Regions from separate parts of the Terasakiella sp. SH-1 genome, predicted to be linked through region 1. Evidence: predicted binding sites of a transcription regulator. Region 1 holds the regulator's gene; the other holds the start of a gene.

What was found. The regulator HrcA, encoded in region 1, represses chaperone genes, less so after heat shock. The targets are predictions, from matches to a motif close to GTTAGCACTCNCCNNNGGNGAGTGCTAAC.
Positions count from the first base shown of each region.
Region 2: a site for HrcA is predicted at 14,375-14,403, ahead of groES (co-chaperone GroES). Genes of this name have one in related genera too.

Region 1 is NZ_CP038255.1:3,025,968-3,042,096, forward strand. Features, by position in the region: gene E4K71_RS14250 (hypothetical protein) at 1-157, shown strand, start outside; gene E4K71_RS14255 (hypothetical protein) at 160-582, shown strand; gene E4K71_RS14260 (MmcB family DNA repair protein) at 579-989, shown strand; gene E4K71_RS14265 (tetratricopeptide repeat protein) at 1,050-2,471, shown strand; gene E4K71_RS14270 (glycosyltransferase) at 2,464-3,366, shown strand; gene E4K71_RS14275 (glycosyltransferase) at 3,412-4,173, shown strand; gene E4K71_RS14280 (FkbM family methyltransferase) at 4,179-4,919, shown strand; gene E4K71_RS14285 (hypothetical protein) at 4,914-5,099, opposite strand; gene E4K71_RS14290 (glycosyltransferase family 9 protein) at 5,096-6,046, opposite strand; gene E4K71_RS14295 (NAD-glutamate dehydrogenase) at 6,274-11,130, shown strand; gene E4K71_RS14300 (GNAT family N-acetyltransferase) at 11,187-11,681, shown strand; gene grpE (nucleotide exchange factor GrpE) at 11,766-12,491, opposite strand; gene hrcA (heat-inducible transcriptional repressor HrcA) at 12,513-13,550, opposite strand; gene E4K71_RS14315 (transporter substrate-binding domain-containing protein) at 13,583-14,371, opposite strand; gene E4K71_RS14320 (DUF3126 family protein) at 14,533-14,748, shown strand; gene rph (ribonuclease PH) at 14,748-15,470, shown strand; gene rdgB (RdgB/HAM1 family non-canonical purine NTP pyrophosphatase) at 15,477-16,088, shown strand; gene E4K71_RS14335 (DUF924 family protein) at 16,109-16,129, shown strand, end outside.
Region 2 is NZ_CP038255.1:3,655,732-3,671,860, reverse strand. Features, by position in the region: gene E4K71_RS17310 (YtoQ family protein) at 148-609, opposite strand; gene E4K71_RS17305 (FKBP-type peptidyl-prolyl cis-trans isomerase) at 611-1,033, opposite strand; gene E4K71_RS18580 (methyl-accepting chemotaxis protein) at 1,123-2,280, opposite strand; gene E4K71_RS17295 (PAS domain S-box protein) at 2,277-2,807, opposite strand; gene dapD (2,3,4,5-tetrahydropyridine-2,6-dicarboxylate N-succinyltransferase) at 3,226-4,071, shown strand; gene dapE (succinyl-diaminopimelate desuccinylase) at 4,227-5,378, shown strand; gene E4K71_RS17280 (hypothetical protein) at 5,375-5,944, shown strand; gene E4K71_RS17275 (pitrilysin family protein) at 6,028-7,269, opposite strand; gene thrC (threonine synthase) at 7,270-8,658, opposite strand; gene E4K71_RS17265 (rhodanese-like domain-containing protein) at 8,869-9,297, shown strand; gene E4K71_RS17260 (HAMP domain-containing methyl-accepting chemotaxis protein) at 9,399-11,348, shown strand; gene E4K71_RS17255 (SDR family oxidoreductase) at 11,365-12,123, opposite strand; gene groL (chaperonin GroEL) at 12,327-13,976, opposite strand; gene groES (co-chaperone GroES) at 14,035-14,325, opposite strand; gene E4K71_RS17240 (glycosyltransferase family 39 protein) at 14,487-16,118, opposite strand.

The DNA of each region.
Region 1 (16,129 bases):
AAAAACCGACAATGATTTTGCCAATGCAAAAGAAATGCTGGGCCATGACAACCTTTATGAACTTGTTTCCTTACCCAACGGCACACAAGAAAAGCATTTACGTCACGACATAATTCAATCCGCCCTGAATACTGTTAAAGCTCATCGGTCTCATTAATCATGAATGAGTTTCAGGATAAGAATAAATACGCCTACGACTTACTCGTGCATGAGCATGGCGACCTGGTCGGATATGTTGCGTACGGATTTTATAAAAAAAGTAAACGGGAATGGCTGATGTCATCCCACCGCTCAGATGAAGAACGCGCCAAATATTATGAAATGCTCACCCCTCAATTGGTAGAAACATATAGAAGCGATGCCGAACACGTTTTAGAAGAATATGCCAAGGCTGCTATTGAAGCCGCTAAACCGAGCATTGAAAGCCGGGCAAAGGATGCTCGTGTTGTACAAATTATAAATAGGAAAAGCGGCTTCTGGTCACAGGTTTGGGCTGGTTTCACAGCTTCTGTCATCGTTCTATTTGTCACAGCCATGATCGCCTTTGCTTTAAAAAATGACATCATGTCATTCATCAAATGACAAAAACCGCTGAGATCACCCAAGGTACACAGCTTCTTTTACAAAATATGGGCTATGCCTGCCTAAACGAAGTCACCCTGCCCAATGATCGCCGCGCCGACCTGATGGGCCTCAACAAAAAAGGTCAGATTTTTATCGTTGAAGTCAAATCGAGCCTTGAAGATTTCCGCAGTGACCTGAAATGGCAAGACTATCTAGACTATTGTGATTTCTTTGCCTTTAGTGTTGATGAAGACTTCCCTAAAGATATCCTGCCAGCAGAACATGGCTTGATCATTGCTGATAAATTTGAAGGCTATCTGCACCGCCATAGCCCTGAACACAAACTCAATGGGGCACGACGTAAAAGCCTGACCTTAAGTTTTGCCCGGACAGCGGCAAAGCGGCTGGAAAAAGATCAGGTTTAAATTTTCTCAAAACACCGTATAGTTCGACACATCGACTTTCCCTATTTGAGGCACGCAACCATGCAACAGAACCTTTCCCTTCAACAAGCCCTGCAAGTGGCCATGCAACAAATCAATGCGAACCAGTTGCCACAGGCTCAAGACTTGCTGTCTCAAATTCTCAAACAAATCCCCAAACATTCCGATGCACGCAATCTTTTGGGCGTTACCTATCTAAAACAAGACAGATTTGACGACGCATATAGCGAAATCAAAAAATCCCTGCAAGGCAACCCGAAGTTCGCCTTGGCCCATTACAATATGGGCCTGACCCTATTGGGGATGAACGAACCGGACAAAGCCATTAAATCCTTTAAAAAAGCGATCAAGATCAAACCAGATTATTTTGCCGCCAAGCGCCATTTATGTGATGCGCTGTTTATCGCTGAAAAATTTGAAGAGGCTGAACAGAATTTCCGCGCATTAATAGACCAAGCCCCCCAGGATATCGCCCTGATTGTCACACTGGCAGATATGGTCGATACACAAGGCAAATGGGATGATGCAGAAACCCTTTATAAACAGGCCATTGACCTGGCCCCGAAAGAGGCCGTGCTTTACACCAAACTCGCAAACACCTTAAATCAGGCAGGCAAACCGCAAGAAGCCGAAGAGATCATCTTAAAAGCGTTGGAACTGAAACCAGACTTCCATTCTGCCCATATGGCCCATTCCTATATTATGCTCAGCCAAAATAAACCCAAGGAAGGTTTGGCCGCTGCAGAAAAAGCTTTGGAAATCTTCCCCGGTGAAACCACAGCTGTAGCCTGGAAGCTCACCGCCCTTGATCAGCTGGGCGGCGGGGAAGAATATGATCGTTATATGGATTTTGACACTTTCGTTAAACCTGAATGGGTCGATGTGCCAAATGGTTATAAGGATATTGATGACTTTAACGCAGCTCTGGTCAAACATGTGGAGAACCACCCAAAGCTCTTCTCCTTTGACCATTATGAGGTCACACGTTACGGCAAGGAAGTTAAAGATATCTATTCCGAACCTATGGGACCGGTAAAACATCTCAAGGCTGCTATGGAAAAACAGGTCGCAAATTATATTGCCAACCTGCCCGATGATCCAGACAACCAGTTTGTGGCAACGGCCCCGAAAAAATGGCGGATTAAATCCTGGGCCAATATACTGTCCGGACCGGGTCGCCAGATTGCCCATATCCATGGCGAAGCCTGGATGAGTGGCTGCTATTACGTACGCCTGCCTGATGTGATGAAATCAGAAGATAACCCCAATAACGCAGGCTATATCGAATTTGGGCAAATCAATGATGAATTCCCCAATCTGACAACCGAACGCCTGAAATTCCTGCAACCACAAGAGGGGCTGGTCGCACTGTTCCCTTCTTATCTTTATCACTCCACCGTGCCGACAGAAAGCACCCAGCCACGCATTGCCATTGCCTTTGATGTGGTGCCTGTTCGTGACTAAAGTTTCGTATGTCATCACGGTCTATAACAAAGCGCCTTTTCTCCCCGGTGTAATTGATGCCTTAAAATGCCAACAAGGTGATTTTGAACGTGAATTCATCTTTATCAATGATGGTTCTAGCGATGAGTCGATGCAGGTTGTTAAGCGTGAAACTGCCGGGCTTGAAAATGTGGTTCTGATTGATCAAAAAAACCAGGGCGTTGCCATTGCCACGAACAATGGGGTAAAGGTTGCACGCGGTGATGTGATCAAGCTTGTAGATTCAGATGATATTCTCGCCCCTTTCTGTACAGAACTTCTACTCAAGACTATGAAGGAAACAGAAAGTGATTTTGTCTTCGGTATTTCAGGGGAATATGAAACGGAGATTTCCTTTGAAAAACCAGACCAGCCGGAAGTCATTCGTTTTGAAGACCCGCTTTATAGTGTGATTGATCGCGGCTTTGCTCGGGTCAGCCATTGCCTGTTTAAGAAATCTCTCTTTAAAAAGGCAGGCGGCTGTGATGAACGGGTTTTCTCCCAAGATCATTCCCTATTCATTCGCCTATGTACCCATGGCACGTTGGCACAAGTGCGACATACGGTCTGCCTGTCACCAAAAGATGAACCGGGGCGCATTATGAACAACAATGCACAGGTCATCCATGATGCGACCATTGCCTTGGCCTATCACCTGCAAGACCATGACGACCTGAGTGCCAAACATAAAAAGGCAGCACAAAAAAAGATTATTTCGCGGGTATGGAAATGGGCCAAGAAAGAACATAAATTCGGTTTTTTCAGTTCTGAATTTCTGCTCTATCTCGCCTCTTCCTGTGGGGTCAGTCTACAAGGCGATCAGTTGGTTTATCTTTGCAGTATTTTTCGAAAAAACGCTACTGTCAGACTGCCGTAATTCTGCTACAAGCATCCCATCATCATCTCAATCGGGGTAGGAAGTATGAGCCAGCCGGAAGTTACCTTTGTTCTGACCAGTTGTGGTCGCGTCGACCTGCTGCAACAGACCATCACAAGTTTCGAAAAATACAACACCTACCCGATCAAACGCGCCATCATCACCGAAGATTCCTGTGATGATAATGTTTATCAGCAAGTTGAAGAACTGTTTGGGGATCGCTTTGAGATTTGGGCCAATAAAGAAAAAAAGGGCCAGATCAAATCCATCGTTGATGCATATGCTACCATCGACACCCCTTATATTTTTCACTGTGAAGATGACTGGGAGTTCACCCGTTCCGGCTTTATTGAAGAATCCTTAAAAATTCTGGAAACAGAACCCAAAATCCTCCAGCCTTTTTTGGAAAGCATTGCCGATGCCAATATTGCAACGGAAAGTGTTGAACTGTTTAAAGAAGAAAAAAAGATTGATATCAATGGAGCCAGCTATCTGACTTTTAGTATTGCAGAAGGCTGGGAATGGGGGTTCTTCTCTTTCAAACCGGGTTTACGCCGCAAAAGCGATTATGACCTGATCAAGGGCTATGCCCGCTTCACCAATGAGCTGGATATCGGCTGTTGCTATAAGGAACAGGATTTTTACTGCGTTGTCCTTGACCCACCTGCGATGATCAATACAGGTCATGAGCGCCATGTCGCCGACCCCACCCGCATCTGGCCCAAACGTCGCAAAGCCGGCAAGGAAAAGGGGCTGAAGCGTCTGCAAAAACACCTGCGCCGTCTGGTCACTGAAGGAAAATGGTAAGCGATATGAAACAAGCCGTCTCTGAGTTTAAGGCCAAACATATCAAACATCGCTTTTTATATAAGCTCTACCGCCTCATGAAATTTCGCCCTTTTCAAGCTTATGCCAGTTGGGGCGAAGACCTGATTGTCGCACGCATTTATCGCATTGGGCGTTTTAAGAAAAAGAATTATCGCGGCACTTTTGTTGATGTGGGCTGTAATCACCCGGTCATCGGCAACACCACCTATCCGCTTTACAAAATGGGTTGGACCGGGCTGAACATTGACCTGACAGCTGATAATATCATGTTGTGTAATCGCCTTCGCAAAAAAGACAAGAGCATTCAACGCGCGATCACCCAAGAAAGCGGAGAGATTGAATCTTATATTTTTGATCCCGGCAGTGGCCTGAACACACTGGATAAAAAGGCGGCGGACGAAGGAAGCAAGCTTATTGGAAAGCCCTATTCCATCGAAAAGATCAAAGCGGACCCTTTAAATACAGTCATTGAAGAACAACTGGGGACAAAAAAAATCGACGTCCTGAATGTGGATGTCGAAGGGCACGAGATGTCTGTTCTGGGCAGTTTTGATTTCGCCACCTATGCCCCTGACATCATTATCTGTGAAATTCATGCACAAACTGTAGAAGCTGTCACAGAAACGAAAATCTACCAGCACATCAAGAAAAATAACTACCACTGTTTTTCATATTGTGGGTCCACGGCCCTGTTTGCCCGCAACGGCTGGGACTACACGTTATAAAACTTCCTGCGCTTTCTTTTTATCGGCCTTACCCATACTTAAAAACGTCAAGCGCAGTAAAATCAACATAAAAACAGAAACGCCCAGCCCCATCGTGAGTACCAACATGAACGGATCATCAATGGACTGTTTCACCATCTGAACAATTTCGTTATTTTTGATCAGTTCGTCCAAATTCATTGCTGCTCTTCCCATAAATTCAAGGCACTGTCATAAGCCATATCCACAGACAGACTGTCCATCAGGCTATCGGTTTTCTTATGATCGAAGTTTTCGTCAAACAGGTCAAGGAATGGAGTGGCGGTACGCACCACCGCGCAATTTTTCCCCCACGGGCCATAGAGTTTTTCCTGCGTGGGACCAAATAGGCCAAGTGTGGGTATTTGTGCTGCCACAGCCATATGCATCAAGCCGCTGTCATTACCAATATAAAAATCACAACGTTTCAAACAGGCATAAACAACAGGCAGGCTATATTCCCCGATCAAGTCGGTTTTTTGGTTTTCTGGTAAACCGTCAATCAGGGCCTGGGCCTGTTCACGTTCTGAAATATGACCAAACAGCGCCACCTTGGCCCCCTGAAATGGTGCCCCCTCAGATGTTAAGCGCTGTACCAGTTCCAAAAAGTTTTCTGCCCGCCACGTTTTACCCCGCCAATTAGCCGTTGGGCCAATGGCAAGAAGTTTCCCCTCAGGCGTCCCAATTAGATCATCTGCGACTTGCTCATGTTCCTCAGTCGTCCATAACACCGGACCGCGTGGTTCTGACAATTTCAGTAAATCAGAAAACAGTTGAACGCGATGCTTGCTTTTATCATCACGCAATAAATGCGTCCCGCGCAAGGTCGGGAATAAATAGGTAATCGGGCCGTTGCGCAGATCAATCACCCTGTGCCACCAGGTCAGGCCGCATTCTTTCCACAGGTCCACCCAATGCATGGATCGTTTCTTTTTCGTCATCACAATGACACGTTCAACCTGCGGGGTTGCCTCAAATAAAGGGGCCGCGACTGGGCCGCAAGCAATGGTAAAACGCGCCTGAGGGTGGGCGTCAATCAAATGCTGCAACAAACCCGTTGAAAGTACTGCATCGCCGATACGTGTGGAGGTAATGAAGAGGATTCTCACGATGAAAGCCCATAGATAAAGAATACCCCTGTTTTAATCGTCAAACGGGTCGCTGTAAAGATTTTGCCTTTCCCAATTGCTGCGAATCGGGAAATCTTCATAATAAATCAATAAAATCCACCTATCCTCTTGTAAATTGGCGATTTTTACCTAGCCTATAAAGATAGGGGAAAAATCCTCACATGTTTAACGACCCGAAAAAACGGGCGAGAACAGGGATAAATGGGATGAACAAGACGCTTTCAAAGTCAGAACAACAAAAAGCGGACCTGATTGAAAAGGTCGCCACGTTGATTAATGATCGGCTCAATCCAGAAGATGCCTTTGACGCTGCCAAATTTACCAGACAGTTCTTTGCCAAAGTCCCCCCTCATGACCTGATCGGGCGTGATGAAGAAGAAATTTACGGTTCCGTTCTCGCATTTTGGCGTTTTGCCAGCCACCGTCAAGCTGATGAACGACTGGTGCGGGTCTATAACCCCAATCTGGAAGAACATGGCTGGCAAACAGACCATACCGTCATTGAAATCTGTGTTGCAGACCGTCCCTTCCTTGTGGATTCCATCACATCGGCTCTGGCAGAACATGACATGACCATCTACCTGACCATTCATCCGGTCATGGAATTATGTCGCACTCTGGACGGTAAAATGCTGGCAACCTGCACAGCCGATGAAATGAAGGCTTGTGAGAAAAGCTGCTCAAAAGAATCCTTTATGCTGTTTCTGGTCAATCGCCATTCAGATCAAAAGCAGCTTCAGACCATCCACGATTCCTTGCGCCACTGCCTGACAGAAGGTGATGCTGCCGTGCGGGACTGGCGCGACATGCGCCAACTGGCCCAGGACACAGTTAATGAACTGAAAAAGAAACAACCCAAACCCAAATCAGAAGAAGCCTGCGAAACCTGTGACTTCCTGCAATGGGTCCATGATGATCATTTCACCTTTCTGGGCAGTTGTGATTTCGAGATTTCAGGCAAAACGGTTATCCCGTCCATGGATAGCGCTTTGGGCATCTTGTCCAACCCACAATCAGACATTCTGGATGAAATCAGTCAGCTCGCCACCAGCCCCGCCTCTGAAAAAGGGAAATTCACCGAAGGCCCTTATTCCATCATGCTGGTGAAAACGTCGCATAAATCCATCATTCACCGCCCGGTCTATATGGATGTGATTTGCGTGAAACGCTATGGCGCCAAGGGTAAAGTCATTGGTCAACGGGTGTTTGTCGGCCTGTTTACGTCCATTGCCTATAGCCGGGCACCTCATGATATTCCACTCATGCGCATGAAATTCAATCATGTGATGGAAAAAGCAAATTTTGAACCCTCCAGCCATAACCGCAAGGCGCTTGCCCATATCATCGACACCTTCCCACGCGATGAACTTTTCCAGATTTCAGAAGAATCGCTTTATGAAATCTGCATGGGGATTCTTCATTTACAAGAACGCCAGCGCGTCGCCCTGTTTGTGCGTCATGATGACTTCCAGCGCTTTGCCTCCTGCCAAATTTTCATTCCCCGCGACAGCATGACAACAGAACTGCGCCATGTCATGCAGGATATTCTGGAACGGGCCTTTAATGGCGAAGTCATGGCATTTTATACCCAGATCGGTGATGCCCCACTGGCCCGGCTGCATGTGCTGGTGTCTACACCGGATAAACGCAAAAGATCGGTTGATATTTTCGAAGTCGAAATGCAATTGATTGAAGCGGCCCGCAACTGGATTGACCAGCTGCGCAACCAGCTTGTCACCAGCCACGGTGAAGAAAAAGGTCTGGAGCAGTTCCGCCGTTATGCCAATGCCTTTCCCGCAGGCTATATTGAAAGCCATAATGCCGCCGTTGCCGTCTCAGACATTGCCAAGCTTGATGACGTACTGGACACAGGAGAGCTGCAACTCAGCCTCTATCGTCCGATTGAAGCCTCAGAAAATGTGGTGCGCTTTAAGCTCTATCACCCTCAAAAAGCCGTGCCCCTTTCCCATGTTCTGCCTATGTTGGAAAATATGGGACTACAGGTTTTAGACGAACACCCCTATCCGGTTAAGCCCAATCACGATGACATCAATATCATTATGATCCATGATTTTGGGTTGGAAACTGCCAGTGGTGAAGGCGTTGACCTGTCTGCTATTCGCAAAAGTTTTCAGGAATCTTTCCGCCATGTCTGGAATGGGACAGTGGAAAATGATGGCTTTAACCGTCTCGTCATTCAGGCCGGGATTGAGCCTTGGCCGGTGATGTTGCTGCGCGCCCTCTGTAAGTATCTACGCCAAGCCAATATTCCGTTTTCTCAAACCTATATGCAACGCGCTTTGGCCTATAACCCCCAAGTCACTCGCTTGCTGGTCAATCTTTTCTATGAAAAATTTGATCCCACAGCTGCCAATGATGCGAAAAAAATTGGAAAAATCCGGGAAGAAATTCTCGATATTCTCGATACCGTCCAAAATGCCGATGAAGACCGGATTTTGCGCCGTTTCCTCAATATTATTGATTGCACGCTTCGTACCAACTATTTCCAGAAAGACCGCACCACAGGCGAAACAAAACCCTATGTCTCTTTCAAATTCAATTCCACTGAAATTGAAGACCTGCCCCTGCCCCGTCCCTGGCGTGAGATTTTTGTCTATAGCCCGCGGATTGAAGGGGTCCATTTGCGCGGTGGCCCGGTTGCACGTGGGGGCTTGCGATGGTCAGATCGCCGTGAAGATTTCCGCACTGAAATTCTTGGTCTGGTGAAAGCCCAGCAAGTCAAAAATGCCGTCATTGTCCCGGTTGGTTCCAAAGGTGGCTTTGTCGTCAAACAGCCCCCAAGCGAAGGCGGGCGTGATGCTTTCTTAAATGAAGGTATTCAATGTTACATCACCTTTATTCGCGGCCTGCTGGATTTAACCGATAATTACATCAGTGGCAAAGTCATCCCGCCGCAACAGGTTGTGCGTCATGATGAAGATGACCCCTATCTGGTGGTTGCAGCTGATAAGGGGACAGCCACTTTTTCAGACATTGCCAATCGTGTTTCCGAAGAATACGGCCATTGGCTGGGGGATGCCTTTGCCTCTGGCGGGTCGGTGGGCTATGACCATAAGAAAATGGGCATTACAGCCAAAGGCGCATGGGAATCGGTGAAACGCCATTTCCGCGAAATCGGCAAAGATATCCAAAATGACGATTTTACCGCCGTCGGGGTTGGCGATATGGGCGGGGATGTGTTCGGTAACGGCATGTTGCTTTCCAAACATACCCGTCTGGTTGCCGCCTTTAACCACCTTCATATTTTCATTGACCCAAACCCGGATGCCGCATCCTCGTGGGAAGAACGCAAACGCCTGTTTGATGAGGTAAAAGGATGGGGTCATTATGATACGTCCCTAATTTCCAAAGGGGGAGGCATTTTTGAACGTTCTGCCAAACAGATTGCCATCACGCCTGAAATTCGAAAAGCCCTGAGCCTGCCCAATGGTACAAAGTCCCTATCCCCCAATAAATTGATCAAGGCAATCTTGAAGTCAGAGGTTGAACTCTTGTGGTTTGGCGGGATCGGGACCTATATCAAGGAAACCCATGAAACCGATGCCGATACAGGGGATCGGGGGAATGACGCGGTACGCATCAATGCAACCGAGCTGCGCTGCCAAATCATTGGCGAAGGGGCAAACCTTGGCTGTACCCAAAAGGGCCGGATTGAGTTTGCCCTGCATCATGGGCGCAACAATACCGATGCGATTGATAATTCTGCTGGCGTGGATTGTTCCGACCATGAAGTCAATATCAAAATCTTGCTCAATCAGGTTGTGGCTGATGGCGATATGACCATGAAACAGCGCAATAAATTACTGGAAGAAATGACACCGGAAGTCTCTGATCTGGTTTTGCGTGACAATTATCTGCAAAGTCAGGCCATCACCTTGATCCATGAACGGGCCACAGACATTTTAGACCAACAGGCCCGCTTGATGAAATATCTGGAACGTCAGGGCCGTTTGGATCGGGATGTGGAAGTTCTGCCCAATGATGAGGTTCTGGCCGAACGTCAAGCTGCCAAACGGGGGCTGACCCGTCCGGAAATTTCTGTCCTGATGCCTTATGCCAAAATCTGGCTTTATGACCAGCTGCTGGCATCCAGCTTGCCCGATGACCCGCGCCTGGAAGAGGACCTGATCCGTTATTTCCCAACGGCCTTGCAAAGCAAATTCAAAGGGCAGATTAAAAACCATATGCTGCGTCGTGAAATTATTGCGACTCATATTACCAACTCTTTGATTAACCGGGTTGGTGGTGTTTTTGTCACCCAGACGATGGAAAACACCAATGCCACCCCCGATGACATTGCCAAAGCCTATCTGGTGACACGCGATTCGTTTGGCTTGCGTGAAACCTGGGCTGAGATCGAAGCTCTGGATAATAAGATCCCGGCACAGGAACAGGCCCGTATGTTGTTACAAGTCAACCGCCTGATTGATCGTGGCACCAAATGGTTCCTGCGCAATTGCGAACAACCCCTTGATATTGGCAAAACGGTCGAAGCCTTTTCTGACGGGTTGCAGCAATTAGGCGATCGCCTTGAAGAGGTTCTGCCGGAAAATGTGCTGAAAGGTCATTTGGAACAAGCCCAGACCTTTATCGACAATGGCGTGCCTGAACAACTGGCGAAAAGTGTTGCGGGCAAAGTCGTGCTGGTCTCTGGCTGTGATATCGTTGGCATTGCCCATTCACGCAAAATGGATGTGGTCGATGTCTCTAAAATCTATTTTGCCGTTGGGGCGCGTTTTGATCTGGGCTGGATGCGGGCAACAGGTGAACAGCTCGGGCTGAAAAACCACTGGCAAAAACTGGCTGTTGGGGCCTTAATCGAAGACCTTTACACCTATCAGTCCACCCTGACCTACGCTGCCATTGATGAATGTAAATCAGGCTGTGACCCCATCGTTGGTCTGGACCAATGGATTGAAAAAAACCAGACTGTGGTGGATCAAACTGACCAGATGCTGGCAGAAATGAAAACCACCCCCGGTGTCGATTTTGCCATGCTGACCGTTGCGGCCAAACAGCTGCGCGATATGATTTCAGGCTAAAAGAAAAAGCCTCACGGCCTTCCATAACAACGTCCATGAACTTATGGAGGATTGTTATGGAAATCGTGCGGGCCCGTCTTGAAGATGCAAAACAGCTGGTAGAGCTACATACCACCTTGTCACAACAACACCCTTTCGTCCCAACGATTGTGGAAACTATGGAATTGCGACAGGAATGGATGGATTATTATCTGCGTGAAAATCGTGAGTATCACGAGGTCATCCTGGCCAAAGAAAAAGACCAGATCATCGGCAATATCTGGATTGGTCATATGGATGACACCGAACGCGCCCATCACGGCGGATTTGGCATCGCCATTTTGAAAGAACACCTCAATCAAAAGATCGGCACCGCCCTGCTGGAAAAGGCCGAAGAATGGGCACATAAAAAGCAACTTCGCAAAATCAGGGCAAAAGTTGTGAATGATAACCTTGGTGCTGTTTTCTTCTTTCTGAAACGCGGCTTTCAATTTGAAGGAACTAAACGGGAAAGTTATGCTTATGAAGGCACCTTCCATGATGAATATATTTTGGCAAAAGATTTAACCTGATGACACAGAAAAAGCCCCTGCACAATGTACGGGGGCTTTCTTGTCACCAAGTTTCCCAATCAAGTTGGGAATGACAAAGTAAAATTAAGTTTCCTGATTGAGCTGCTCACCAGAATCAGCCCCTGCTTTTTCATAAGCATCCGTTGCAGCGGCGGCTTCTTCGGCAGGTTTGTCTTCAGCAGTATTTTCTTCACTACCCGCTTCATATTTCGGACCACCTTTGGTCACGCCGACCATGGCTGGGCGCAACAGACGATCATGGATGACATAGCCATCCTGCATGACCTGCCCAACAATCCCGGCTGGCTGGCTTGGGTCCTGAATTTCAAACATGGCCTGGTGCAGATTGTGGTCAAAGGGCTGACCCGCAGCTTCAATACGTTTGATACCCGCCTTGTTAAAGGCGTTTTGCAACTCACGCTCCGTCATTTCAACACCTTTGATCACATCGGTGTCTTTCATATCATCTGGGGCACTGTCCATAGCGCGGCGCAGGTTATCAGCCACAGAAACCATTTCACGGGCAAAGTTCGTCACACCGTATTTCAACGCATCCTGTTTTTCACGTTCAGCCCGGCGGCGCACATTTTGTTCATCAGCAACAGCGCGCATCCATTTGCTTTTCATTTCTTCCAGTTCAGCTTCCAGCTCCCCCACACGATCACCAGATTTTTTATCATCTGCAAACCCTTGTGCGTCTGCTTGCAGGGTTTCTTCTGCCTCTGTGGGAGCAGCTTGTGCTTCTGTCGCCGTTTCAGGAGCTGCGTTTTGTGTTTCTTCAGGAGTTGCCTGTGTATTTTCGCCTGACATGTCGTCTTCTCTTTAACTCGGTTAACCAATCAATCGGCCGATCACCTTGGAGGTATAATCGACCATGGGAATAATGCGCGCATAGTTGATCCGGGTAGGCCCGATCACGCCAATTGCGCCGACGATTTTCTGATGACCGTCATGAAATGGGGCCACCACCATAGAACAGCCGGACACATTAAACAACGGATTGTCCGAGCCGATAAAAATTTGCACACCTTGCGCGTTATCTGCAAGGCGCAGAAGCTTTAGCAAAGTTTCCTTCGTTTCCAAAGCCTCAAATAACGAACGGATACGTTCCAGATCCCCAATGGCAGAAATATCATCCAGCAAATGGGCCTGTCCACGCACAATTAAGGAACCTGAATCCTCGCCGCCACCGGCCCATTGGGCCAACCCTGCGGCAACCACCTTGTTAGTCAGCTCATCCAGCTGGGTCTTATGGGTTTGAAGTTCCTGATTAATTTCATCCGCACCGCCAGAAACCGTCTTGCCCACCAGCTTGGCACCCAGATAATTACTGGCCTGAACCAGCGCACTGGCCGGAATATCGGGCGGAGTTTCAATCACCCGGTTTTCCACCAACCCGTTTTCCATCACCATAATCACCAGCGTGCGCCCTGGTGAAAGATTGACAAATTCGATATGTTTTAAAGGCGAATCCGCCTTGGGCGCAAAGACAAGGGAAGCACAGCCCGACAGGCCGGAGATCATGCCCGAAGCCTCATTCATCACATCGTCAAAACGCCGTCCCTTGGCCGCACATTCCACATCAATGGCTTGGCGATCATTTTCTGACAGATCACCGATTTCCATCACCCCGTCGATAAACAGGCGCAAACCTTCTTCCGTTGGCATACGTCCCGCCGAGGTATGGGGCGAATGGAGCAAGCCCATATCTTCCAGATCAGCCATCACATTGCGAATAGAGGCCGGTGACAAGGAATTTTCCAACAGCTTGGACACCGTGCGCGAGCCCACAGGTTCCCCGGTTGCCATATAGGCATCAACAATGCGGCGAAAGATATCGCGCGATCTCTCATTCAAATTACTTAACATGAAAACGAATTTAGTTCGCCATCAGCGATGCGTCAATTCTTCACCTTCGTTTGGGCAAATTGCGACCAGCGTTTCACATATTGCTGCAACAAGGCAACCGCTTCCCCACTGGCGATCATTTCCTGATAGCGACGCGACACATAGGGCAGAAACATGTTACAGGGCGACCCTTTGGTAAAGCCGCTGTGAATAACGCCTTCATTAATATTTTGCGCCAACGCGACCACCTGATCACCTTCCTTGATCGTGGCAAAATGTGCCAGACCGACGTAACGCCCGTGGATAAAATAATCAATTCGCCCATTGATCAGTTTTTTGACATTACTGGCCGTCGAAAAGCCATCTTCCAGTTCCAGATATTTCCGGGCAAAGCTATCAAATGGTTCTCCATATCGGTCCCCGGCATTTTTGCCCCCTCGTTTAGGCAACAGGTCCTTCCATTGGGTATAATCAAACGGACGGGTCACTTTGACAAAGACAGCAAAAGGGTTGGGGAAAATCGGGGACGTGGTGTAGTTGAGAAACTTGCTGCGTTCTTCTGTTTTTTTCAAGGCAAGAACCATATCCACATGATTGGCCTGGGCATTTGCCAGCACCCGTTTCCAAGGGCCTTCATAGCGGGCTTCAACCTCGACCCCCAATTCTTTGAAAATCTTTTCAGTCAACGCTACACTGGCCCCAACGATTTTACCGTCTTCATGCCAATGATAGGGGGGGTATTCCGGATGGGCCGTCACAACAACCTTGGTACAATCATGGGCCCGCGCAGGCACAACCATGCCCAACAGCAGAAAGAAAAAAACAGCCAGTTGTCTTTTCATGCATACCCCATCATTAGTGGAAGAAACTATAGCATAAAAAACGCGATTTTCCTCCCTTGAAATTCCATTCTGGAAAATTCACACGCTTAACTGTTGTCCAATGCCAGACCCCTATGGTACACCCGAAGAAACTCAACTTTTCGCATAATGGAACCCACCTCATGATCACGATGGAAGAAATCCAAAAAGTTACAACGCATCTGCGCAAAACCTTCGGCAATGACAAGATTCGTATCCAGCCGCCCAAAAAGCCGGAACACCCGGTTGAAGTCTATATTCTGGATGAATTTATCGGCGTTTTACACCGTGATGAAGACGAAGGCGAAGTGTCTTATGATCTGAATATTTCCATCATCGAAGAAGATTTGATCGACTAATGACACGACCATCAGGGCGCGCAGCCGATCAATTGCGTGAAATCAGCTTTGAGATGGGTTTCTCCAAATATGCCGAAGGCTCCTGTCTGATCAAATTTGGCGACACCCACGTGCTATGTACAGCCACAGTGGAAGAAAAAGTTCCCGGCTGGATGCGCGGCAGTGGCGAAGGCTGGGTCACAGCGGAATATGGCATGTTGCCCCGTTCCACCCACGGCCGTATGCGCCGCGAAGCTTCCAGTGGTAAACAATCTGGTCGCACGCAGGAAATTCAACGCTTGATCGGGCGTTCTTTACGTGCGGTTTGTGATTTGAAAGCCATGGGCGAAATTCAGGTCCGTGTGGATTGCGATGTCATTCAGGCTGATGGCGGCACCCGTACAGCTTCCATCACCGGGGCCTATGTCGCCATGTATGCGGCTTTTCAAAAAATGCTTGAAGAAGGCAAGCTGGAAACCATTCCACTTTCTTCTGAAGTTGCAGCCATTTCCTGTGGTATTTTTGAAGGAACACCTGTGCTTGATCTGGATTATGATGAAGACAGCTCCGCCCAGGCCGATGCCAATTTTGTGCTAACCGGCAAAGAAGGCATTGTGGAAATTCAAGGCACCGCCGAAGAAGACCCGTTCAGCCAAGATGAATTTATGCAGTTGCTCAGCCTTGCACAAAAAGGGGTGAGTGAACTGGTTGTCAAACAACGTGAAGCTTTAGGTCTGGAGTAATCATCCATGCGCAAACTGGAAGCCGGAAAACTTGTGATTGCCAGCCATAATGCGGGCAAGGTTCGTGAAATTCAGGACTTGCTTGCCCCCTTTGGCATGGAAGTCATTTCCGCAGGTGATTTAAACCTGCCTGAACCGGATGAAACCGGGGAAACGTTCATTGAAAATTCCCTGATTAAATCCGTGGCGGCGGCCAAAGCTTCCGGTCTTCCTGCACTGGCTGATGATTCCGGTCTCAGTGTGACGATTTTGGGTGGAGCACCCGGCATTTATTCCGCCCGTTGGGCTGGCCCGCGCAAAGATTTTGATCGCGCCCAAAAGAAAGTCGCCGATGCGGTGGCTGAATATGACACGATTGAACAAAAGGCGGATCGTTCAGCCGCCTTTATCTGTGCGCTGTCCATTGCCTGGCCTGATGGTCACACCGAAGCATTTGAAGGGCGCGTTGACGGTGAAATGGTCTGGCCAGCACGTGGGGAGAAAGGGTTTGGGTATGACCCGACTTTCAAGCCTGCGGGTTACGACATCACATTTGCTGAAATGGACCCGCAAGCCAAACATCAAATCAGCCACCGTGCTGATGCTTTCAAACAATTGGTTGAAGCTTGTTTTTCTTAAACTACAAAAGGGCCTGAGCTATGAGTGTTGAGATCAATCAC
Region 2 (16,129 bases), 630 kb from region 1:
TTTGTGCTTAAAACATAAAAGAAGACGCCATTCCCAACCCCGTTGAGAATGGCAACACTATCGTTACAGCCCTTTTCTGTAAATCAATTGGTTTTACGCAAATACGTCGCCGTAATTTTCAATCAAAATGACTCGGGATTTGCTATATTAAGGCATCTCTCCATTGATCACATAAGCCAGTGCCTGCACCACTTGGACAGGTTCCCGTGCCACAGCACAAGCAGCACCATCGACTTCTTTCAAAGCATGATCATGCTGTTCTGGGTGAAGCGTGATATAGGGCTTACCAAGAGCAGCGGCATAGCCCGCATCAAAAGCAGCATTCCATTGCTTATACTTCTCACCGAAACGCACCACGACCAAATCAGCCTCTTCAATCAGGGTACGGGTGCGAATGGCGTTTAAGTTCGCCCCTTTGCGATCCATCCAGAAGGCATCCTTTTCCTCACCAAAAATGGCAACACCGCACTTATCGGAATCGTCATGGACACAGACCGGCGAGTTCAGTTCAACAGGCAAGCCTTTATCGGCCACCCCCTGTTTAATCTGTTCACGCCAGTCACTGTGAATTTCACCAGAGAGATAAACTTTCCAGATTTTCTGAGACATTCTAGCCTACAACGTCGATTTTACATTCCAATGCTTCCCCAGCCAAAGGATGGTTTGCATCGACAAGCACGGAAGTTTCGCTGACTTCATGGACAATGGCGGTAAACACCTGACCATCCTCACCATTCATCTGTAAGGCCACACCGGGCTGAAGGTCCCCTTCCACCTGAATACTGGTGCGCGGTACATCAAAACGCAAGTTCGGGTCCGGCATACCGAAAGCTTCGTCCGGTGACAGTTTGAGGGTACGGCTTTCCCCCATGCTCATGCTTGGCAATGCAGTATCAATGGCAACAAAACCACAAGGTTCCCCAACGATAAGTTCCAATGGCGTGCCATCAGGTGAAGCAGGAATCACCGTGGAATCTTCCATGGTAAATGTAACGAGGACTTTAACGGTTTGACCGTTTTCCAACTGGCTCATCAGAGCGTTCCTTCCATAAGAGATAAGGGGCTAGGGCCCCCTTTTATAACACCAGCATACAGGATGCTGCCTCTCGTACAAGGAACAGTTTAAACAACCTCTTTGACCCGGACCATAAATTGATCCACGGCCTGTTTCAGCAAAACCGCCTGTGAGGGCAGGCTTGTTGCAGACTGGGCAACATGATCACTTGTTTGATGCGCCCCTTCTGCCACCCCTAACAAGGCTTCAATATCACGTTTGGTCACATCCATGCCTGAGGCTGCTTCGCTGACACTGCGGCTGATTTCCATTGTTGCGGAATTTTGCTGTTCAACAGCTGTTGCAACGGAAGAGGAATTATCACTTAAATTGGCAATAGTTGTGGAAACCGCCTGAATGGATTGCTGGGCTTGATGGGTGATTTGCTGGATTGCCCCGATTTTTCGTTCAATCTCATCTGTGGCCCCTGTTGTCTGACTGGCAAGGTTTTTGACTTCACCTGCAACTACAGCAAACCCTTTACCGGCCTCACCAGCACGGGCAGCTTCGATTGTCGCATTCAAGGCCAGCATGTTGGTCTGGGCCGCAATATCGGTGATTAAACTGACAATATCTGTAATTTCGTCAGCAGCCTGCGTTAAGTGCGCCACCTGTTCTCGCGCCTGTGTACTTTGCTCAACAGCCGTACTGGAAATATCGAGTGAACGATGTGTCTGTGCACCAATTTCAGCAATAGAAGCATTCAATTCTTCCGTCGCAGAAGCCACGGTATTAATGTTGGAAGATGTCTGTTCGGCCACGGCTGCAACAGTTCCTGCCTTTTCACTGGTTTGGCAAGACATGTCCGACATGTTTTTTGCCTGTTCCTCCAGATGATGAGCCGTATCATTCACCGTTGTCACCACACCTGAAACCGTTTCATTAAAATGATCGACCACCGTATTAAAAGACGATACGCGGTCTTCCATATTTTGGGTGGCATCATTAATGATTTCACTGGCAACCGCGAAAGCCCCCAGCATCCCCTTCATATTGATGCGGCGATAATATTTATTGTCGCGGACATATTGCGAAGAAGCGGTTGTTTCACGCACATAGGCATCCGTTCGGTCAATCAGGCGATTGATTGCTTGTGCCAGTTGCTGGAAATCTGCATCAACGGGCATATCAATAATGCGTTTTTCAAAGTCCCCTTCCGCCACAGCTTCACAGACTTCGATAAATTGCGAAATGGCTTTTGACTTTTCTCCCTTAAAAAACATCATGAAGCCGCCAATCTATCAAGTGTCAGAATAAATTGGTGATAATCGGGCGCATAGCCCTGAACCACATCCTGTAAATAGGACACGGCATCCTGCATGCCAAGCTTGCGGTTATTTGCCGCCTGTTCAATGCGGTTCAATTCGTTGTAAAGCGGTATGATATGGCCTTCCAGCAAGTCACGTTCCGGCACACGTCGTGAAGAATGATAACCGATCACGTCTCCTTCCAGATTAAGAGACGGCGTAACATGGGCCAACACCCAATAATGGCCATCGTTTTTCGTTTTATTGACCACATAGGCAAAGATTTCTTTGCGCTCTTGAAGTGTTGTCCACAGCAAATGAAAGACGCTGCGCGGCATAAAATCGTGACGGATCATATTATGAGGCTGCCCCATAATTTCATCGAGCCCATAACCAGACACTTTTAAAAAAACGTCATTGGCATAAGTGATTCGCCCTTTAAGGTCTGTTTTGCTCACAATCAACTCATGATTGTTAAAAAACACTTCTTTACTGTTATCAAACATATCTACCCCTAGACTATTTGTGCGATGCAGCAGATTCTATAGACTACCGGAAACTACGTAATCACCTATCAAGGTGAATTTTCTAAGAAATTTTATAACATATTGAAATACATGTTTCATTATAAAAAAATTACTTTTAAATTATACTAATAATACAAATTAATATCTCTTTGATTTGTTATTCATCACGTTTTTAAACCTTAGATGCTCACCTTATTAGATAAACATAAAATACAATCCATAATTGATTTTACACAAAACAAACCGTCATAATTGTGCACCCCTTACCCAAGGGAACATATGAGAGAGCAAGTCCGATTAATTTACTGGGTTTACTTCTCTAAACTTGACAGAAGAGCGCAATTTTTTCATTGTCTCGCCAACTTCTAGACTGACTCAAAAGAAAAGGCATTTTGCTATGGATAAAGCACAATTGGAATCTGTCATCGAAAACGCGTTTGAAAACCGTGATTCTGTTAATTACGACACCAAAGGTGAAATTCGCGACGCGGTAAACGAAGCCCTGAACCTGATGGACAGCGGTGCCCTTCGCGTAGCTGAAAAGCAAGGTTCCGACTGGATTGTAAACCAATGGGCAAAAAAGGCTGTTTTGCTGTCTTTCCGTCTCAATGACATGGAAACAATCGGTGGTGCACCGGGTGAAAACGCCAACTGGTGGGATAAAGTGCCGTCTAAATTCGAAGGCTGGACGGAAAGCAATTTCCGCGAAGCTGGTTTCCGCGCTGTACCGGGTTGTGTGGTTCGTAAATCCGCCTATGTTGCCCCGAACGCTGTTTTGATGCCGTCTTTCCTCAACCTCGGTGCCTATGTAGATGAAGGCGCGATGATCGACACATGGGCAACAGTTGGTTCCTGTGCCCAAATTGGTAAAAACGTTCACATTTCCGGTGGTGCTGGTATCGGTGGCGTTCTGGAACCGCTGCAAGCTGGCCCGGTTATCATCGAGGACAACTGCTTTGTCGGTGCACGTTCAGAAGTGGCCGAAGGCGTGATCGTTGAAGAAGGTTCTGTCATCTCCATGGGTGTCTTCCTTGGTCAGTCTACAAAAATCGTTGATCGCGAAACTGGCGAAGTCAGCTATGGTCGCGTTCCGGCTTATTCTGTGGTTGTTCCAGGCACCCTGCCGGGCAAGCCACTGCCGAACGGTGAACCGGGCCCGAACCTGGCTTGTGCAGTGATTGTAAAACGCGTTGATGAAAAGACACGTTCCAAAACATCCGTCAATGAACTGCTGCGTGACTAAGCAAGGTCGTCGTTCTCGCGAATGCGGGGACCTCCTTGCTTTGAAAAGATCCCCGCATTCGCGGGGATGTCAAATAAGTATCGGCTCCACCTTGTCAGAAGGCTGGGGCCGATATAGTTTTATACATAAGATTTTTCACTTTTAGGCCCCTTCCAATGATCGACACCATTTCCTTTGCTCAAGAACTCATTCGCTGCCCCAGCGTTACACCTCGTGATGAAGGGGTGTTTGATCTGCTGCAAGACACATTGGAAGACCTTGGCTTCATCTGTCACCGCCTGCCCTTTCAGGAAGAAGGGACAGAACGGGTGGAAAATCTGTATGCCCGTATTGGCACCCAGGCCCCAAATTTCTGTTTTGCCGGGCATTTAGATGTGGTGCCTGTTGGTGATTTATCCGGCTGGAACTTTGACCCTTTTGCCGCCACCATTCACGATGATCGCCTTTATGGCCGGGGGGCTGCCGATATGAAGGGTGCTGTCGCTGCCTTTGTTGAGGCCGCACAAAATTTCCTGAAAGATCAAGGCGATGATTTTAAAGGCTCCCTCTCTTTCCTGATCACAGGAGATGAAGAAGGCCCTGCGATTAACGGCACCAAAAAGGTACTGGAATGGATGGAAGACCAAGGCGAGATCATGGATCACTGTCTTGTGGGCGAACCGACCAACCCGAAATGTATGGGTGAAATGATGAAAGTGGGGCGTCGAGGCTCCATCAATTCAGTTCTCACCGTTCATGGCACCCAAGGCCATGTGGCTTATCCACAGCGGGCAGATAACCCCTTACCGCGCCTTGTCAAGATGATGAATGCCCTGATTGCAGACCCGCTGGACCAAGGTAATGAATTTTTTGACCCCTCCAGCCTGTCCATCACCAGCATTGACTGCGGTAACGAAGTGGAAAATGTCATCCCGGCCGAAGCCACCGCCATGTTCAACATCCGCTATAATAATATCCACACAGGGGCCTCATTGGAAAACTGGATTCGCAGTACACTGGATCATGTGGATACAAACTACACACTGAAAACCCGAATTTCCGGCGAAAGCTTCATGAGCCCCCAAGACGTACTTACAGACCTGATTGAACAGGCAACCGAAGAAGTCACAGGGGTCGCCCCGGAACGTTCCACCTCAGGCGGGACATCCGATGCCCGTTTCATCACCCATTCCTGCACCGTGGCCGAATTTGGTCTTGTCGGACAGACCATGCATAAGGTAGATGAAAATGTGTTGATTGAAGACCTGACCAATCTGACCAAAATCTATCAGCGCATTTTGGAAAATTATTTTAACGAGGCTGCATGATCAATCTTCGCGCACCCTTTTATGGTTTAGCCGGTGCCGGGCGACTGGTTCGCCTTGACATCAGTGGTGCGAAAATGATGGTCGGGGGCATTCAAGGTTTCTGGGCCTCACTTTATTGGGCTGCAACCTTGGTTGCGCCGTTCTATGTGCTGTTGGCCCTCTTGCGCTTTAACCCTGAAAAGCACGATGGTGCCCGCTATTTCATCCTTGAGGCCGAAATTTACGCCCTCGCCTGGTTGATCTTCCCCATACTTATGGAGCGGGTCTGTCATTCTATCAACAGACGCGGCGAATTTCTGGAATTCATCATCGCCTATAACTGGCTGGGCTGTCTCTATAATATCATGTATCTGCTGGTCGCTCTGGCACAAGCCAGCAAGATGATCAGTTGGGAAGCTGCCTCTTCCCTCTCTGTTGGGCTTATGTTCGCCGGGTTGGTCTGGATTGGACATCTTGCCCACAAATCCCTGCGCATTCCTATCAGCGCTGCAGTGGGCATTGTCATCCTTGACCTATTCCTTGGCATTATGATGAGCATGCTCAATGCAGCATTGCTGGCGAGATGACGATAATAAACCTGTCATCCTCGCGCAAGCGGGGGCCTCCAAAATAACGGACACAGATCCCCAATCGAGTTGAGAATGACCGACTACACCTTGAATTCGGGCAATTCCGTAATTGGGCCAATCGCCGTCAATGTAGGCGTACTGGAAAAGACCCGTTGGGATACATCCTGTACAGCCTGGGCATCAATCGCATCAATTTTCTTCACGACTTCTTCCACCGTAATGGGACGGCCAAAGACAATCATCTGACGGGCCAGCTGTTCACACCGTGTTGAGGTGCTTTCCAGTGACATCAAAATACTGGATTTCAACTGGGCACGGGCGCGAATGACCTCATCATCATGGACATCGTCACAAACCTTTTTGATCTCATCAATCAAGACAGGCAGTAATTCCTTGGTTTCTTCTGCCCCTGTTCCCGCATAAATCCCCAGCATCCCCCCATCATCATAGGCAGAGACAAAGCTGTAGATGGAATAGACCAAGGCACGCTTTTCACGGATTTCCTGAAACAGGCGCGAAGACATGCCCCCGCCAAACAAAGTCGACATGACAGACAAGGCATAAAAATCCGGGTCATCATAACGCACCCCGTCAAAGCCAGCCACAATATGGACTTGCTCCAGACTGGGGCGATTGACAGCCAGCACCCCGCCTTGATAGCGGGTCGGGTCTGCGTTAATGCCACTTTCCTTTGGTAAACTGTCAAATTTTTCAGACACCAATGCGACCAAAGCCTCATGATCCACATTGCCCGCTGCACTGAAAATCATGTTCGATGTAGCATAATTATTCTGCATATAAGACAGCACATCATCACGCGCCATAGAGGCAATGATATCCGCCTTGCCCAGAACGGGGCGGCCCATGGCCTGATCCGGATAAGCCGTTTCCTGAAACACGTCAAAAATAATATCATCCGGCGTGTCATTGGCTTGATGGATTTCCTGCAAAATCACACTGCGCTCACGGGTCAGCTCTTCTTCATCCAACACAGAATGCTGCAAGATATCAGCAATCACATCAACGGCCAGCGACACATCTTCTTTCAAGACCTTACAGTAATAAGCGGTATTTTCCCGTGAGGTATAGGCATTAATATGGCCACCGACATTCTCAATTTCTTCTGCCAGTTCCAATGCACTGCGACGCTTGGTCCCTTTAAAGGCCATATGTTCCAGCAAGTGGGAAATCCCGTTCACTTGCGGGGCTTCATGGCGGGTACCCGCTTCAACCCAGGCACCCAAAGACACCGACTGTACAGACATCATGGAGTCTGAAACAATGCGAAGACCGTTTTCTAACGTAGTGACGCGTACTGTCATTTAAGCCAATGTCTCTTCAATATAAGTTTGAACTGTTTTCAGGTCATTTTCCAGAACAGTGAACCGTTCTTCACGTTCAAACAAATCCGCCATACGTTCAGGCAAAGCAGGGTGAACGCCCGATGCCTCTTCAACAGCGGCAGGGAATTTTGCCGGATGGGCCGTTGCCAACGCCACTGTGACTGCATCCGTTTTCTCACCATCACGGGCCACCGCACAGCCAATGACAGAATGCGGGTCCAGCAATTCACCTGTAGACTGATAAAAATCGGCAATCGCCTTTTTCGTTTCCCCATCATCCAGACTTTGAGCAGAAAATTCTGCGCACATGGCTTCCCAACGGTTTTTACCAAAATCGACTTCACCCGTATCACGGAACTCGCTCAGGGCCTGTGTCAGGGCAGAACCGTCTTTGTCATAATGTTGGGCAAGCAAACGTTCAAAGTTGGACGAAATCTGAATATCCATGGATGGAGACAGGCTTGGTTCTACCGTTTCCATCGTCATCACGCCCGTGTTGAAATAACGTGTCAAAATATCATTGCGGTTGGACCCAATGATAAAGCTGTCAATCGGCAGGCCCATCTGTTTGGCACAATAGCCTGCAAACACATTGCCGAAATTCCCGGTTGGAACGGCAAAGCGGGTTTTACGATCAGGTGCCCCCACTTGAACAGCCGCCCAGAAGTAATAGGCGATTTGCGCCATGATGCGCGCCCAGTTGATAGAGTTCACCGCAGACAGGTTATATTTATCGCGGAAATCCATGTCGTTAAACATGGCCTTCACCGCATCCTGACAATCATCAAAGGTGCCTTCCAGTGCAATATTGTGAACATTCTCAGACAGAACGGTCGTCATCTGGCAACGCTGCACGTCAGAGACACGGCCCTTTGGGTGCATGATGAAAATTTCGATACATTCACGATCACGACATGCCTCAATCGCCGCAGAACCTGTGTCCCCGGATGTGGCCCCTACAATGGTGACTTTCTCACCACGTTTTTTCAGCACATAATCAAACAGACGACCGAGCAGTTGCAGGGCATAATCTTTAAAGGCCAAGGTCGGGCCATGGAACAGTTCCATCACCCACTGGTCACTGTCGAGCTGTTTAAGTGGCGCAACAGACGGATGACCAAAATCCTTATAAGCATCCTGAACCAGTTCATTGAAATCATCATGCGGAATGGAACCTTCCACAAACGGATACATCACACGCACCGCCATATCGGCATACGACAAACCACGCATTTCACGAATTTCATCAGCGCTGAATTGCGGCCAGCTTTCAGGCAAATAAAGCCCGCCATCACGAGCCAAACCCGTCAATAAAACATCATCAAATGACAGTGCGGGCGCTTTGCCGCGTGTGGAAACGTATTGCACCTTGAACCTCTTTAAAGACAAAAACTTTTTCGCTGTTTAGCACGGTTTGCAAGAGAGTCCAAGCCATATACGAAATGATAGGTTTCCCCCTCTTTCAAGCCTTAAAACTACGTAATATTACGTAATACCGAATCGTCGCTTGCGAAGATGCGTTCTTACTCATACAATCAAAAATTACACACCAAGACGGTAATTTACTAGGGGTTTAAAATGAAACGAGTTATTTCAACGCTATTTATTGCAACTTTTACGTTATTCGCAGCTCCTGCTCTTGCAGCAGAAGCGCCAATGACAGTAGAGGGCGCCGTAACTGTAGATGTTGCAAAGGCTGAAGAGCTGTTTAACGATGATGCTGTCGTATTTGTTGATCCGCGTAAAAAGTCTGATTTTGATCGTGCTCACATCCCAGGTGCGGTTCATCTCGACATCAAAGGCAAATCAACCAACATGACAGAAGCCAGCCTCAGTGAAGCTGTCGGTGGCGATAAAACCACCAAAATTGTTTTCTATTGCAATGGCCCATCTTGCCCACGTAGCGCAAACAGCTGCGTAAAAGCCAAAGCATGGGGTTTCTCAAACCTGTTCTACTTCCGTGATGGCATTCCTGCTTGGGAAGCTGCCGGTCTTCCAGTGGAATAATCATAAAATCAGGCAAAACGTTTTATTGGAAGGTTGATCAGCATATGATCGGCCTTCCCGTTTTGTTCATAACTACACTGTTTTATAATGGGGTTTTATTCATGTCTTTTCTGAAAAACACATTGGCTGGGCAAACTGTCTTACCTGTTATTGCCCTTTCTGTTTTTGTTGTCCTTGGGTTGGGATGGCAACAAAGCAGTTGGAACAATGATTCCTTAATGGAAAACCTGGAAAAGAACCGAAAATCCTATGAAACAGTCCTGTCGCTGGATGTAGAATCCCGCTTGAATTTAATGGGTGAAATGGGCCTTGATTTGATTGCACGCGACAAAGGGGCAACCAAAAACTTTATGGCCAAAGAATTTGATCCCATTGATTTTTCAGATTCACATGCCAAACCCACCTTTAACAATCTCAACCAACGCTTTGGCGGCAATATGAAACATCTGGTCTATTGCGATGGTCAAAGCCTGACGGTTAAATTCGTCGAACCTGTCGATAACACCAATGTCAAACTAGGCAGCAGCTGCGATTCACCGGAAGTCACCAAAGCCATTGCCGGGTACCTGAAAAAAGGTAAAACCGCAGAACCGCTTGAAGGCTTTTTCGTTGTCAATAATGACGTTGTGTTATCTCGCTATTTCCCCGTTACAAAATACAGCCGCAAGGCACGCGGGCGTGTGCTGCAATATCTTGTGCGCATTGACGCTACATTGACGCCGACTTTAAAAGCCATTCAAAACATTGGCTCGCTTGAAACAGCCAATATCGAAATCACGCGCAATGCCAAAGAAGAAATCCAGCTCGACAGCAAGACTGCCCTTGTTTCCATGAAGCTGCCAATCCTTGATCTTAACGGCAGTTCAATCGGCAATTTTGAACTGTCAAAAAATGTTCAGGATACATTGGATAATTCCCAGTCAACTCTTATGCGTTCCCTGACCTTGCTGGCCACGGCATTGGTCATTATGTGTGGTCTGATCATTTTGGCGCTGAAATCACGTGCGATTACACCGATTGAAAAACTGACATTGGCGGCAAATGAAATGTCCAATGGTCATCTGGACACGCCTATTCCCTACAGTGAGCGTGCCGATGAAATTGGGCGACTGGGCCACTCCCTTGAAATTTTCCGGACCAATGAAACAGACCGGCGCACTTTGCAGCAAGAACAAGAAACACAAAAAGCAAAAGCCGAAGAAGAACGTAAAGCCAGTATTGAAAAATTGGCAAATGAGCTGGAACAAAATGTCGGTAATGCGGCACAAATTGTAAAAACAACAGCCTCCGACCTTGAAGAGATTGCCGCACAGGTCAGCTCCACCTCCACTCAGGCCAACGAAGCCAGTGGTGTTGTCTCTCAAAAATCAGAACACACTACCCAAGCCGTTAACGCCACTGCTGCCGCTGTTGAAGAACTATCGGCATCCAACATTGAAATTGCGTCTTTGGTTGAACGTTCCAACATGGTTGTAAACCGGGCATCAACCACATCGGATGAGGCTCAAGACAGGGTTTCCAGCCTGCAGCAAACTGTTGTACGTATCAGTGAAGTGACGGATTTAATTACCGGTATTGCAGAACAAACCAACCTGCTCGCCCTGAACGCTACAATTGAAGCGGCACGCGCAGGCGAAGCCGGGAAAGGCTTTGCCGTGGTTGCCAGTGAGGTCAAGAACCTTGCCAATCAAACCTCCCGTGCCACAGATGAAATCACCAATCAGATCAATGCGGTTCAAAGCGCCACGGAAAATTCTGTTCAGGCCATTCAGGAAATTTCAACTGTTGTTGCAGAAGTTCAGGAAATTGCGAACTCTATTGCAGCTTCCATCCAACAACAATCTTCCGCCACAGATGAAATCTCCGCCAGCATGCAGCAAGCCGCAACCGATACAGTCGAAGTTAATCAGATCGTCGGTGAAATGGGACATGCCACCCATCAGTCAGGCACCGCAGCCTCGCAGGCCCAAAAAGCAGTTGAACAATTACAACTGGAATCAGGCAATCTGCAGACTGCATTGAATGTCTTTTTAAGTGGCATGCGCCAGTAACAAAGGCGAAGAAGACTTATTTCGGGGCCATCCGCAAGGCACCATCCATGCGGATGACTTCACCGGATAAATAAGCATTTTCAGCAATGTGGTTAACCAAGTCGGCAAACTCTTCGGGTTTACCCATGCGGCCATAAGGAACAGACTTGTTCAATGCATCTTGTACCTCATCCGGCATTCCCAATAACATCGGAGTTGCCATAATCCCCGGTGCAATGGTCATGACCCGAATCCCCTTAGGCGCCATTTCACGCGCAACCGGCAAGGTTAAAGAGGCCACACCGCCTTTTGAGGCCGCATAAGCCGCCTGTCCAATTTGGCCGTCAGCAAAAGCAATTGAAGCCGTATTAATCACCACGCCGCGCTCTTCACCATTCACCGGATCTTGGTCCAGCATTTCAGCACAGGCCAGACGGGTCATATTGAATGTACCGATCAAATTCACATTGATAACTTTGGAAAAGAGATCAAGATCATGGGCACCATTACGCCCAACGATCTTGGATGCAGGTGCAATCCCGGCGCAGGAAACAACAATACGCGCCGGCCCATGGGCCTCACGTGCCGTAGCAAACGCGGCCTCAGCACTGGCGGCATCAGCGACATTACATTCAACCGCAATCCCGCCAATTTCATCAGCAACTTTTTGCGCGGCTTCCATATTCATATCAAAAATCGCCACCTTGGCTCCTTGCGCAGCCAATTTACGAGCCGTTGCCTCCCCCAAACCAGAAGCAGCCCCTGTCACAATCGCAGCTAAACCCTGTACATTCATCACTCTAAATCCTTTACCTTTACGTTAACGTAAACATTGTAAATTTTATATCAGAGGTGCCAAAGCGGAGCAAATGAAAATTTGCCTGATCCTCATTCCTAACTCGATTGGGCAGCACGTCTGGTCTTACATAAATAAAAAAAGGCCGCACCACCAAGAATGCGACCCTTTTAAAAGCTTTAGCAGCTATATGAGGGGTTGGCTTAGAAGCCCATGCCACCCATACCGCCCATGCCGCCCATGTCAGGCATTGCAGGAGCCGCAGCGCCAGCTGGTTCCGGCTTGTCTGCAACCATCGCTTCAGTTGTGATCAGCAGGCCAGCAACAGATGCTGCATCTTGCAGGGCTGTACGAACAACTTTAACCGGGTCGATAACACCAGCAGCCACCAGATCAGTGTATTCACCAGTCTGTGCGTTGAAACCAGTTTTCGGATCTGTGCCTTCCAGCAGCTTGCCCGCAACAACCGCACCATCGTGACCAGCGTTTTCAGCGATCTGACGGATCGGTGCTTGCAGCGCACGACGGATGATGTCCACACCAACTTTCTGGTCAGCATTGTCGCCTTCCAGACCTTCCAGTGCGTTCACAGCGTACAGAAGCGCTGTACCACCACCGGAGATGATGCCTTCTTCAACAGCAGCGCGTGTTGCGTGCAGCGCATCGTCAACGCGGTCTTTGCGTTCTTTCACTTCGACTTCAGTTGCACCGCCAACCTTGATGACAGCAACACCGCCAGCCAGTTTCGCCAGACGCTCTTGCAGTTTTTCACGATCGTAGTCAGAAGTTGTTTCTTCAACCTGTGCCTTGATCTGGTTACAACGTGCAACGATCTCGTCTTTGTCGCCCGCACCTTCCACGATTGTTGTTTCTTCTTTGGTGATCACAACAGACTTCGCTGTACCCAGCATGTCCAGTGTCACATTCTCAAGCTTAACGCCGAGTTCTTCAGAAACCAGCTGACCGTTTGTCAGGATAGAGATGTCTTGCAGCATTGCTTTACGACGATCACCAAAGCCCGGTGCCTTAACAGCAGCAACTTTCAGGCCACCACGCAGTTTGTTCACAACCAGTGTTGCCAGTGCTTCACCTTCAATATCTTCTGCAATGATCAACAGCGGACGAGAAGACTGAACAGCGCCTTCCAGCAGGTGCAGGATCGGTTGCAGGGAAGTCAGTTTGCCTTCGTTAACCAGAATGTACGGGTTGTCCAGCTCTGCAATCATTTTTTCAGAGTTTGTTACGAAGTACGGAGACGTGTAACCACGGTCAAACTGCATACCTTCAACAACGTCCAGCTCTGTATCCAGACCTTTTGCTTCTTCAACAGTGATCACACCTTCGTTACCAACTTTTGCCATCGCATCAGCGATCAGTTGACCAACAGTTGTTTCACCGTTTGCAGAGATTGTACCCACTTGCGCGATTTCTTCGTTTGTTGCAACCGGCTTGGAACGGCCTTTAACGTCTGCAACAACAGCAGAAACAGCTGTGTCGATGCCGCGCTTCAGATCCATCGGGTTCATGCCCGCAGCAACCGCTTTTGTCCCTTCGCGAACGATGGCTTGTGCCAGAACAGTCGCAGTTGTTGTACCATCACCAGCCAGATCAGCTGTTTTGGATGCAACTTCCTTGATCATTTGTGCACCCATGTTCTGGAACTTGTCTTCCAGATCGATTTCTTTGGCGACAGACACACCGTCTTTCGTTACACGCGGAGCGCCAAAAGATTTATCGAGAACAACGTTACGACCCTTTGGACCGAGTGTTACTTTTACAGCGTTCGCCAGAAGGTCAACACCTTCGAGCATTTTAGCACGTGCTTCTGTGCCGAATTTAATTTCTTTAGCCATTGTAGCTAGACCCTTATGTTAAGCAGTCAATAAATAAAACAGGTGAATGGGCAAGCGCTTAGGCTTCAACCACACCCATGATGTCAGATTCTTTCATGATCAACAGCTCTTCGCCGTCAACCTTAACTTCTGTACCGGACCATTTGCCGAACAGAACGCGGTCGCCCGCTTGTACGTCCAGAGCAACGAATTCACCGTTGTCGCCGCGTACACCTTTACCAACTGCAACAACTTCACCTTCAGACGGTTTTTCTTGTGCAGCTTCCGGCAAGATAATGCCGCCAGCAGTTTTTGTTTCTTGCTCTAAGCGCTTGACCAGAACACGGTCATGCAGAGGACGAAATTTCATGGTTTCAACTCCGTGATATCACCAAAGTAATGACCCAAACGAGTCATGCGTTAGCACTCGTTGGGTTCGAGTGCTAACAGAGTTAAGTTCAACCCCTGAAACTGTCAAGCGGTGAATCGGAATTTTCTTATAAATCGTTGCTGCATTGCAGCATGGAAAGGCTATTTTAATTTGCCACGACGGTTGAGCAAGTCATAATCGCCTTTGAGTTTTGCCACATCAAAGACAATCATATTGTTCCCCCGGAAATTTTGCACATAGTCCACCGCCGGATGATCCGGCGCAGGCTGTTTCCACAGGGTAATGACTTTGCTGCGGGGATGGGCGTGCAACCATTCCATCATAGGATGGCCTCGCTCTGTAGACAGTTCAGCAATCGGCTTTTCAAGGCGGCCCAAATATTGAAAAGTCCCGTGATATTTCGCAACAAAGGCCACGTCATAGCCTGCATCCTGCATTTTCTTCAGCTCAACAGACAAGCCACGTAAATTAAAAGCCGAGCCCAAATACGGCGCAAACAGCATATGTATCGCGACGACCAATCCTGTCATCATGCTTGTGAGACTAAGAATAGCCCCACATTGAGTTTTCAACGGGCGGACAATCACATAAAGCGCCAACCCAATCGGCAAGATAAACCAAGCCGTCGGTAGGTCTGTCGCCCAGTCCGGGAATTTTCTCAGGCCCAGATGCGGTGCAGTCATCACCGCAAGCCCCAGCACAATCACAAAGCCCGCAGGCAGCAAGCGATCGACACGACTTACCGCAATCTCTTCTTTTACCAGCAAACGCGCCAAGACAAAGGCAAAGGCCGGGAAGATGGGCAGTAAATAATGGAGCTGCTTACCGCTGATCAGGGAAAAAGCGATAAAAATCGGGATAAACCACAAGAGGCAAAAACGCACCTGACTTTCCGCCAACAGCTTTTTACCTCCTGCCCAGGCCGCTTTCCACAAAGTCGGCCAGATCACCCAAGGCAGAAGCAACGGACCGATCACAGCCAAATACCACCACCATGGACGGGCATGAGCAAAAGATTTCACCACGCGCCCTGCGGTTTGCCCCCAAAAAATTGCATTGCGATATTCTTCCCCGCCCATGATGCCGGCCGGAATGGCCCAAGATAGACCAATCACCGCCCCGCCCAAAACAGACAAGAGAATATTGCGATACCATTTTTTGCGATTTTCAATGCGCCGTTCCACATCCCACAGCGGCAACAACAAAGCAATGGGCAGGATTTGCAGCAAAATCACTGGTCCCTTAGCCAGCACCCCAAAACCAATCGCCAATGCCAAGTGCCACCATCCCTTGGAATCGCCATCGCGCCAGACCATCAACAGCCCCAACAGCCCCCATAAGGTACAGGCGGCCACCAGCATATCGAACATGGTCACGGTAGTGAAAATGGTCCAGAAAACAGCGCCAAGCAAAATAATCGGTGATAAATCGGCAATCAACTTTTCTTCCGGCCATAGCTTTTGGGCCATGGCACGAGTCAAAAACAAACAAGCCAGCGCAAAAAGCGGGGCGACCATAGGTGGCCACCAGTCATTCACCCCAAAGATCGCCCACCCCAAGTTCATCAGCCAAAATAACAAAGGTGGCTTATGGCTGTAAGTCTCTCCATTGAGATGAGGCACGATGTAATCACCACGCAACCACATTTCCCACGCCACCGCCAAATAGCGCGTTTCATCCACAGGCAAAGCCGGACGTGTGTAAATGGCTGTCGCAACCAGCACGATCCAAAGAAGGGTAAAGGTGATAGGGGACCAGTATTTTTGCAGCATTATTTGCTCTT